Regions from separate parts of the Streptomyces sp. NPDC007917 genome, predicted to be linked through region 2. Evidence: riboswitches for the same ligand, from Rfam matches in the RefSeq annotation. Region 2 holds a riboswitch; each other region holds the start of a gene.

What was found. A riboswitch is a leader RNA that binds a small molecule or an ion and turns the genes downstream of it on or off. The one in region 2 is predicted to bind cyclic di-AMP.
Region 1: another riboswitch for cyclic di-AMP. It lies ahead of ACFZDL_RS31670 (M23 family metallopeptidase); the one in region 2 lies ahead of ACFZDL_RS02800 (M23 family metallopeptidase).
Region 3: another riboswitch for cyclic di-AMP. It lies ahead of ACFZDL_RS28500 (transglycosylase family protein); the one in region 2 lies ahead of ACFZDL_RS02800 (M23 family metallopeptidase).

Annotation. Positions count from the first base shown of each region.
Region 1 covers NZ_JBIBKK010000019.1:141,333-144,597, reverse strand. The annotation lists gene ACFZDL_RS31675 (aldo/keto reductase) at 1-364, opposite strand, end outside; gene ACFZDL_RS31670 (M23 family metallopeptidase) at 536-1,684, opposite strand; cyclic di-AMP (ydaO/yuaA leader) riboswitch at 1,696-1,872, opposite strand; gene ACFZDL_RS31665 (PP2C family protein-serine/threonine phosphatase) at 2,086-3,265, opposite strand, start outside.
Region 2 covers NZ_JBIBKK010000001.1:657,027-660,291, reverse strand. The annotation lists gene ACFZDL_RS02805 (pitrilysin family protein) at 3-1,385, shown strand; cyclic di-AMP (ydaO/yuaA leader) riboswitch at 1,617-1,811, shown strand; gene ACFZDL_RS02800 (M23 family metallopeptidase) at 1,825-2,649, shown strand; gene ACFZDL_RS02795 (GntR family transcriptional regulator) at 2,931-3,265, shown strand, end outside.
Region 3 covers NZ_JBIBKK010000015.1:158,732-161,996, forward strand. The annotation lists partial or broken gene ACFZDL_RS28490 (phosphoribosyltransferase) at 1-215, shown strand, start outside; gene ACFZDL_RS28495 (dsRBD fold-containing protein) at 236-529, shown strand; gene ACFZDL_RS28500 (transglycosylase family protein) at 585-1,895, opposite strand; cyclic di-AMP (ydaO/yuaA leader) riboswitch at 1,901-2,082, opposite strand; gene ACFZDL_RS28505 (DUF4232 domain-containing protein) at 2,437-3,150, shown strand.

The DNA of each region.
Region 1 (3,265 bases), on a different contig from region 2:
GCGACTCGTCGACGCCCGCCTTGATCGCCGCCGCGGACAGGCCGCGGGGGGTCGGGACGCCGGCGCCCACCTTGGTCGCGAGGACGATGTCGGCGCGGTTGCCGCGCGAGGCGAACCAGTTGCCGAGGATGGTCTCGGACTCCCCGCCCGAATTGCCCGGCACCCATGCGGAGTACACGTCCGCGGTGTCGATGAAGTTGCCGCCCGCCGCCACGTAGGCGTCGAGCACGGCGAAGGACTGGGCTTCGTCCGCCGTCCAGCCGAAGACGTTCCCGCCGAGGGAGAGCGGGAACACGGACAGATCACCGATCTGCCTGTGGTTGTCGGTCTGCCGGCTCTGCTTGGTGTCCTTGGTGTCAGCCATGCGTTGTTTCAGCGCTGAGGCAGAGAGGGGTATTCCGCCGTACGCGCCAGTGGGCGGCAAAAAACCGGCGGCCCTGGCGTCAAGGGGGGAGAGAGCGCCAAGGCCGCCGGGGTATGGGGACCCGGTCAGCGGATCATCGGGCCGATGCCGCCGGGGGGCGGGGTCGCGCGGTCACGGGTTCAGGCCGTGGTCGCGGAGCCAGGGCATGGGGTCGATCGGGCTGCCGCCGCCCGGCCGGACCTCCAGGTGGAGGTGCGGGCCGGTCACATTGCCGGTGGCGCCGACGCGGCCGATGACCTCGCCCGTCGTCACCGAGCCCGACGTGCGGACCATCGACGACAGGTGGCAGTACCAGATCTCGGTGCCGTCGTTCAGCTTGAGCACGATGCGGTAGCCGTACGAACCGGCCCACCCGGCCGAGGTGATGGTGCCGCCGTGCACCGCCTTGACCGGGGTGCCGGTCGGGGCGGCGAAGTCCTGGCCCGTGTGATCGGCCGACCACATGTCGCCGGCCTGGCCGAAGGACGCGGTCAGGGTGTACGAGACGACGGGGAGGGTGTACTGGGCGGCGAGCTTGGCCAGGCGCTCGGCCTCGGCCTTCTTCCTGGCCGCCTCCTCGGCCTTCCGCTTGGCCTCGGCTTCGGCGGCCTTCTTCTTCGCCTCGGCCTCGGCCTTGCGCTTCGCCTCCGCGTCTGCGGCCTTCTTGGCAGCGGCGGCGGCCTTCTCGGCGGCGGCGTCGGCCGCGGCAACGCGCTGCGACTCGTCGGCGGAGTTCTGCTGGTTCTCGGCCTGCTGCAGGATGCGGGCGCGCAGTGCCTCGCCCGCGTCGGTGGCGCCGTTCGCCTCGTCCTCGGAGGTCAGGCCCGCCTGGGAGAGGGGGGCGGCCGAGGTGCCGGAGCCGGAGTCGGAGCCCGAGGAGTCCGAGAGCAGCGAGCCGATGCCGGGCAGGTTCCCCACGTCGGGGAGGGCATCCGCCACCTTGTCGGCGACGTGTGCGAGGTCCGGCATGGATATGGGGGCCTTGGGGCGGTCCTTGGCGCTCGCCATCCCGCCCGCGCCGACCGCCGCGATCACGCCGACGCCGAGGACGGCGCCGCCGCGCGCCATCGTGCCGCCGCGCTGCTTGGCGACGCGGTGCCGGCCGCGCACCGGGGCTATGGATTCCTCAGTGGGATTCCACTCGTCCCACGTCTCGGTGTCCTGGCCGGCCCTCGCCTCGGCGGCCGGTTCGAACCAGGAGCCGTAGCGGGTGGCTGTCCCCGCTCCGGCGCCGGATGTGCGGGACGGAGCTTCTTCAAGGGCAGACCTGTTGGACGCCACGCGGGCGCACTCCTTTCCTTCCCTCTCGCCTACCGGGTTAGCTGACGGGTTCGGAGCAGGAAGGTCTCCTACGGGCCAGGTTCGACCCGATTCACCCCAAGGTTGGTGGTTCCCCGGTTCCCTTGGTGTTGCTGTTGTCGCTCTGCTGCTGGTGCTGCTGTGCGTGCGGGATTCGGCGACGGCGCACGGTGCCGCCTCTTGCGGCGGTTGTGACGACCGCGCTGCGTTATCGAACGTTAATAGAGAGCGTGACCCGATTCCAAGCCGTTCCCCGGAATCAGAGCAACCTTTGAGGTGAACTTAACGCCCGACTCGGGACACATGAGGGCGAGTCGACGGCCGTCCGAGCACACACGGAAACACCCTCGAACTGATCGTGCGTCAATTGTTATCCGGAGGGATCATGCTCCACTACGGAGCGTGTCAGCGTCTCCATGATCCGCGCCCGGCGTCGCCGAGGCCCGGCGCAGCGCCAGCAGCGCCATGTCGTCCGCGGTCCCGCCGCCCGTATGCCGCTCCACATCCGCCACCAACGCGTCGAGCAGCTCCACCGGTCCGGAGAAGCGGCGGCCGCGCAGCCGGGCCGCCGGGTCGTAGAACGCGCCCCGCGCATCGCGCGCCTCGCTCACCCCGTCGGTGAACAGCAGCAGCGTCACCCCCTCCGCGAACGGCAGCTCGTCCACCCGGTCCGGCCACGCCCCCAGGTCGCCCATCCCCAGCGGCAGCGCCGGCATCTCGGGGTCGGCCTGGTGCACCGAGCCCTCCCCGTCCAGCAGCAGCGGCGCCGGGTGGCCGCGGTTGATCAGGCGGAGCAGGGAGTCGCCGCGGGGGATCTCGGCCAGCACCGCCGTGATGAAACCCTCGGTGCGCTCGATGTCGGCCCGCCGGGCCCGTTCGCGCTGCAGCGCCCGCTCCAGCCGCAGGGTGAGCCCTTCCAGCGTGGCCTCCTGCTCGGCCGCCTCCCGGAAGGCGCCGATGACGACCGCGACCACCTCGACCGACCCCAGCCCCTTGCCCCGTACGTCGCCGATGACCATGCGCACGCCGTGCGGGGTGTCCTGCACCGCGTACAGGTCGCCGCCGATCGCGGCGTCCTGCTCGGCCGCGACATAGCGGGCCGCGACGTCCAGGCCGGCGAGGCGGGCCGGCGGCACGGGCAGTACGGCGCGCTGGGCCGCCTCGGCGATACCGCGCGCCGACGCCAGCTTCCGGAAGCCACGGAGGACGACACGGTTGATGAGGAGGGCCAGCAGGGCGACCGTCACGACGGTGGCGATCTCGGTGGCCGACTGGGCCCAGTCCTGGACGCCGTGGAACTCGGCCAACAGGCATGCGGCGCCGACGGCGAGGACCGCGGCGAGGGCGGTCAGCCGCAGCGGGTGGAGCGGGGCGGCGACCAGCGGGGCGGCGGCGAGGAAGGGGGCGGCGGTGTAGGGGGGCGGGGTGCCGAGGTCGAAGGCGACCCCGCCCGCGATGAGCACGCCGGGAAGCCAGGGCGCGAAGCGGCGGCCGACGGCACCCCCGGGCACCTCGTCGCCCGCGCCGGGCCCGTCCGCGCGGGGGCCGTCCGCGCGGGGGCCG
Region 2 (3,265 bases):
CCATGACCTTCCACCCGCAGCCGCAGGCGGGTGCCGCCAAGCCGTGGGCCTTCCCGGCCCCCGAGCGCGCCGAGCTGTCCAACGGGCTGACCGTGCTGCGCTGCCACCGCCCCGGCCAGCAGGTCGTCGCCGTGGAGATCAACCTCGCCGCCCCGCTGGACGCCGAGCCGGCCGGGCTCGACGGCATCGCGACGATCATGGCTCGCGCCCTGTCCGAGGGCACCGACAAGCACACCGCCGAGGAGTTCGCCGCCGAACTGGAGCGCTGCGGCGCCACCCTGGACGCCCACGCCGACCACCCCGGCGTCCGGGTGTCCCTGGAGGTCCCCGTCTCCCGGCTGCCCAAGGCGCTCGGCCTGCTGGCCGACGCGCTGCGCGCCCCCGCCTTCCCCGAGGGCGAGGTCGAGCGGCTGGTGCGCAACCGCCTGGACGAGATCCCGCACGAGCTGGCCAACCCGGCCCGGCGCGCCTCGATGGCGCTGTCCAAGGAGCTGTTCCCGGCCGAGGCCCGGATGTCCCGGCCGCGTCAGGGCACCCAGGAGACCGTCGAGGGCATCGACGCCGCGGCCGTGCGGGCCTTCTACGAGGCGCATGTCCGCCCGTCCTCCTCGACCGTCGTGGTCGTCGGCGACCTGGCCGGCGTCGACCTCGACAAGGCGCTGGCCGAATCCCTCGGCGCCTGGACGGGCGGGGCCGCCGAGCCCCGCCCCATGCCGCCGATCACCGCCGACGACACCGGCCGCGTGATCATCGTCGACCGGCCGGGCGCGGTGCAGACCCAGCTGCTCATCGGGCGGATCGGCGCCGACCGCCATGACCGGGTCTGGCCCGCCCAGGTGCTGGGCACCTACTGCCTGGGCGGCACCCTGACCTCCCGGCTCGACCGCGTGCTGCGTGAGGAGAAGGGCTACACGTACGGCGTGCGCGCCTTCGGCCAGGTGCTCCGCTCCGCGGCCCCGGACGCCTCCGGAGGGGCCACGGGCGCCGCGATGCTGGCCATCAGCGGCTCGGTGGCCACCGAGGTCACCGGCCCCGCCCTGGAGGACCTGTGGAAGGTGCTGGGCACGCTGAAGGAAGAGGGCCTGACGGACGCCGAGCGCGACGTCGCCGTGCAGAACCTGGTCGGGGTGGCCCCCCTGAAGTACGAGACGGCGGCGGCCGTCGCGGGCACGCTCGCCGACCAGGTCGAGCAGCACCTGCCGGACGACTTCCAGGCGCAGTTGTACGCGCGCCTCGCGGAGACCGGCACGGTGGAGGCGACCGCCGCGGTGGTGAGCGCCTTCCCGTCCGACCGGCTGGTCACGGTGCTCGTCGGTGACGCCTCGCAGATCGAGGAGCCGGTCAAGGCGCTCGGCATCGGCGAGGTGCGCGTCATCCAGGGCTGACGGCCTGACGGCCCGACAAAACAGGACCCCTGACGCCGTTTCAGGCGCCAGGGGTCCTGTTTTTCGAATCGTCTCACCGGTCGATTCGCCCGCTTTATAGCAGAGGTCGCCCGTCTGGGTGTTCGTGTCTGTGGGGAAACCAACAAAAACGCGGAACCGTTTGGTGAACGAAAGCGATCACGCTTAGCGTCAGTCCGGTTGTCCGACCGAGACACGCCGCACCCGCGGCACGGACAACCATCGCCGAGTCCCCGTACGGCGCGAGCCAGGGGAGCCGGGGACCCAGCCTCGTCCGCCGCCCACGGCGCCGGACGGGTGATCCCCAGGGGTGAATCGGACGCCTTCCCCACGCGGGGGAGGGGCCCGTAGGAGACCTTCCTGCTCCGAACCCGTCAGCTAACCCGGTAGGCGAGAGGGAAGGAAAGGAGTGCGCCGGACCATGGCGTTCACCCGTACCACCGGGAAGCACCGCCGCCCCACCAGGGCCCCCCGCACCGCCCGTTCCGGCGCCAACCTCGCGGGCATAGCCACGCTGGCCGCCTCCGGTGTGGTCGCCGGCTTCGCCGCCCCGGCCCTGGCCGCGACGGACGACCCGCGCGGCTTCGAGGACACCGGGCTGCGCCAGGCGGTCGCCATGGACGACGGGCTCGCCGACCAGGTCGAGGCCCAGGCGCAGAGCCAGCAGAGCGCCGCCGAGGAGGCCGCCGCCAAGGCGCAGGCCGAGGCCGCGGCCCGCAAGGAGGCCGCGCGGCAGGCGGCCGAGGCGAAGCGAAAGGCCGAGGCGGCCGCGAAGAAGGCCAAGCAGGAGCGCGAGGCCAAGGAGCGCGCGGCGCGCGAGGCCGAGCGGAAGCGGCTGAACATGTTCGTGCTGCCGGTCACCGGCTCGTACGTCTCCACCAGCTACCAGGCGTCCAGCGGCCTGTGGTCCTCCGGCAGCCACACCGGTGTGGACTTCCACGCCGCGTCCGGTACCCCGGTGCACTCCGTCGGCTCCGGCACCGTGGTCGAGGCCGGCTGGGGCGGCGCGTACGGCAACAACATCGTGATCAAGATGAACGACGGCACCTACACCCAGTACGGCCATCTGTCGTCCCTCGGGGTCTCCGTCGGCCAGACGGTCACCCCGGGCCAGCAGATCGGCCTGTCCGGCGCCACGGGCAATGTCACCGGCCCGCATCTGCACTTCGAGGCCCGCACCAGCGCCGACTACGGCTCGGACATCGACCCCGTCGCCTACCTGCGCTCGCACGGTGTGAACATCTGAGCATCCCCGCTCGCTTCCCGAAGGCCCTCGGTCCCACGGACCCGGGGGCCTTCGGCGTACCCGGTCGGCCGCCCGGCCGCCGGCCGCCTGGCCACCCGGCCATCCGACCGCCTGGCCACCCGCCCTCCTGGCCAAAAATATCCATGAAATCTCCGTGCCTATCGGAAATTCAAGCTGTTTAGAATAGAGTCGCTGAACACGCGTCAATCGGCTGCGTTTCGCGGAGATTAAGGCGGAGGTTCGACAATGCGGGACCGGAAGTGAGCGGCGATACGACCGCGATGCAGGGCGGTCACCGGATTTCGGCGCACGCGGTGTGCACGGCGATCCGCGACGACATCGTCTCCGGCACCTTCGCGCCCGGCAGCCGGTTGATCGAGGAACTTCTCGCCCGGCGGTACGGCGTCTCGCGCGTGCCCGTGCGCGAGGCGCTGCGCACCCTGGAGTCGGAAGGCTTTGTGACCACCCGCAGACACGCGGGCGCCTGCGTCGCGCAGCCGTCCGACCGGGAGGCCGCCGACCTGTTGGACATCCGCGCGCTGCTGGAGCCGCTGGGGGCCGCCCGGGCCGCCCAGCGGCGCACCGAGGCGCATCTGAAGGTGTTGCGCGGCCTGGT
Region 3 (3,265 bases), on a different contig from region 2:
GCCGGGTCGCGCGGGCCCAGGGCGCGGCCCGGGTGGTGCTGGCGGTCCCGGTCGCACCGCCGGACGCGGCCGAGGCGCTGCGCCAGGACGCGGACGACGTGGTGTGTCTGTCCACCCCCGCGGAGTTCTCGGCGGTGGGCGAGTGGTACGAGGACTTCTCCCAGACCAGCGACGCCGAGGTGGTCGAACTGCTCTCCCGGTCGACCGGGATGCCGGGTCGGGCGCATCCTGGTAGATGAAGCAGGAGGTGATGACCGCGATGGAGACGATCGTGGGATGCGACATCGAAATGGAGTTCCGTGAGCTCGGACCCCTGACCGAGGCGGTCGTCCGGCTGAGGATGCACGACGGGACCGAGATGCTGGCTCAGGGCCGGGCGAACCGGAACCCGGACGACCCGTCTCAGCCGCGGGTCGGCGAGGAGATCGCGGCGGCGCGTGCGCTGAACAACCTCGCTCACCGGCTGATCTCGAAGGCCGGCGGTGACATCGAGGAGGTCACGCACGCGAAGGCACATCTGGTGATGTAGGGCGGATCTGCCGCGGCACCGGGCCGCGGCAGAGCACCCTTCACTCACCCGCCTCTCAGATCTGGACGCCCTTGGAGCGGAGATAGGCGAGCGGGTTGACGTCCGAGCCGTAGTCGGGGCCGGTGCGTATCTCGAAGTGCACATGCGGCCCGGTCACATTGCCGGTCGCCCCTGAGCGGCCGATCTGCTGGCCGCCGGACACCGTCTGGCCGACGTGGACGGACAGCGCCGACATGTGCGCGTACTGGCTGTACATGCCGTCGGGGTGGCGGAGCACGACCTGGTAGCCGTACGCACCGCCCCAGCCCGCGGCGACCACCTCGGCCGAGCCCACCGCGCGCACCTGGGTGCCGGTGGCGACGGGGAAGTCGACGCCGGTGTGGTGGCCGCTGGACCAGTTGCTGCCGGAGACGCCGTAGGCGGTGCCGATGGCGTGGCTGGCGACCGGCGTGGTGAAGGATGCCGACGAGGAGGACGAGTGCGCCGCCGAGCCGGACTGCTTCTTGGCGCGCTCACGGGCCTTGTTGGCCTGCTCGACCCGCTGCTTGGCCGCTTGCTCGGCGCGCTGCTTGGCCCGGTCGGCCGCTTCCGCGCGCTGCTTGGTCTGGTCCGTCCGCCGCTCGGCCTGGGGCCGGCTCTCGCGCGCCTGTCCGGCGGGGGAGCGGCTTGTGTCGAGGGTGAGCCGCTGACCGGGGTAGATCAGGTCCGGGTCGCCGCCGATGACCCGGCGATTGGCCTCGTAGAGCCGCTGCCAGCCGCCGACGCGGTCCATGTCCTGCGCGTCGGCTATCCGGGACAGCGTGTCGCCGCTGACCACGGTGTACGAGGAGCCGGAGCGCCCGGTGGTGGCCGCGCTCCGGTCGACGGCCTTGGGAGTGGCCCTAGGAGCGGCCTCGGTCTTCGGCGTGGCTTTCGGGGCCGCGTTGGGAGCGGTCTGTCTCGTGCCGGAGTTGCCGGAGCTGCCGGGCGAGACGTCCGCGGGCTGGCCGCCGCGGGTCAGACCCGCCTTGACCGAGCAGACCGGCCAGGCGCCGGGGCCCTGGGCGTCGAGCACCTTCTCGGCGATGGCTATCTGCTGGTCCTTGGACGCCAGATCGGCCCGGGGCGCGAAGGACGTCCCGCCGTACGCCTCCCAGGTGGACTGCGAGAACTGCAGACCGCCGTAGTAGCCGTTCCCGGTGTTGATGCTCCAGTTGTCGGTGGACTCGCACTCCGCCACCTTGTCCCAGGTGTCGACGGAGGCGGCGTTCGCCTGGCCGACGCCTATGAGGGGCAGTGCGACGCCGGCGCCGCCCGCGGTGAACGCGAGCGAGGCGCGGGAGACGCGGCGTGGTCGGGGCCGACGGTGACGTCCGCGTGCAGCCATTGAGCTCATCCTCTCCTGACGCCTGCGAGGTGAGCTGTCGGGTTCGGGCGGGAGCTGCCCGGCCGCGCCCTTCTCGGTGCCCCCGGCACCGTGGCGCGACTTCACCCCTAGCCGTCCCGCCCGCGATCGCGCGGCACGGCGCCTACCTGGTTCCCCCGCTCCTGCCGTGACAGGTCGTCGTGTCACTCCTCCGCCACGGCAGGACTCGGCGCTCCGGCGAGGGAGAGACCCGTGCATGGAATGCGCCGGGTGCGGCACAGTAAACACATCGTTTTGGTCACGACAAGGTCTCGACGGGCCTGTGTCCGGAAATCGATCAGGCCCCCGGTGAACTGTGATTCACGTCACCACATTCCGGATGGGGTGAATGTGGCGCGGAATCCGCAATGCCGAATTGCGCCTGTTATGCGATTAATGCGGTCGCAGACATAAGGGCGCCGAACGGGGGAAGAGGAGCCGAAGGGGAATGGACGGGGAATGTCGGGGCACTCGGCGCGGCGGCTGACGAGCCGCCAGATGCCCGACCCACAGGAGGTTGCCCATGGCTCAGCGGTACGGCGGGACGCCCGCGAGGCGCCGACCGCCGGTCTTATCCGTATCCGCACTGCTCATCGGCGCGCTGGCCGCTGTCACGGCCTGCGGAGCCGAGGAGGACTCGGGGGCGCCGGCGCCGCCCGGCTCCGCCGACGCGCCCCACTCGGCCACCAGCGGTGCCCGGCCCGGCACGGCCGAGCCGGGCACCGCCGGGCGCCGTTCCGCCGAGGCGTCGACCCCCGGGAAGGCGCCGAGCGCGGCCAAGCCGTCCGTCGCCACCGAGGGCGCGTCCGCGGCCCCGCCCACCGTGCGCCGTATCTGCTCCAAGGGCCAGCTGAAACTCTCGACCGGCCGGGCGGATATCGGCGCGGGCAATGTCTATGTTCCCCTGGCCTTCACCAATACCGGTGAGACCAGTTGCACGCTGACCGGCTTTCCCGGGGTTTCCCTGCTGGACGCCCCGGGCTCGGCTATCGGTGACCCCGCCACCCGCCGGGGACCGGCGCGGCCCACGGTCGTCCTGAAACCCGGCGACAGCGCCCACGCGAGTCTGCACACCCTCAACAAAGGCTTGTCCGACAAGCCCTGTTGGCGGACCGCGGCCGAAATTCGCGCCTACCCGCCGGACTCCTACCGCTCCATGAAGACGTCGGCGCGCTCCTTCCAGGTCTGCGGGGGCGTATTCGAAGTCACCGCCCTCGAGCCCGGTTCCCAGCCCTGACCCGGAGCGCCGCGGCCGGGCGCGGAACACCGTCCCCCGCCCCGCGCCCGACCGGACGCGCCGGAAATGAATTGGCCGGGAAGCGCGGCCACATGACGCCCAAGGGTGTCCGAAA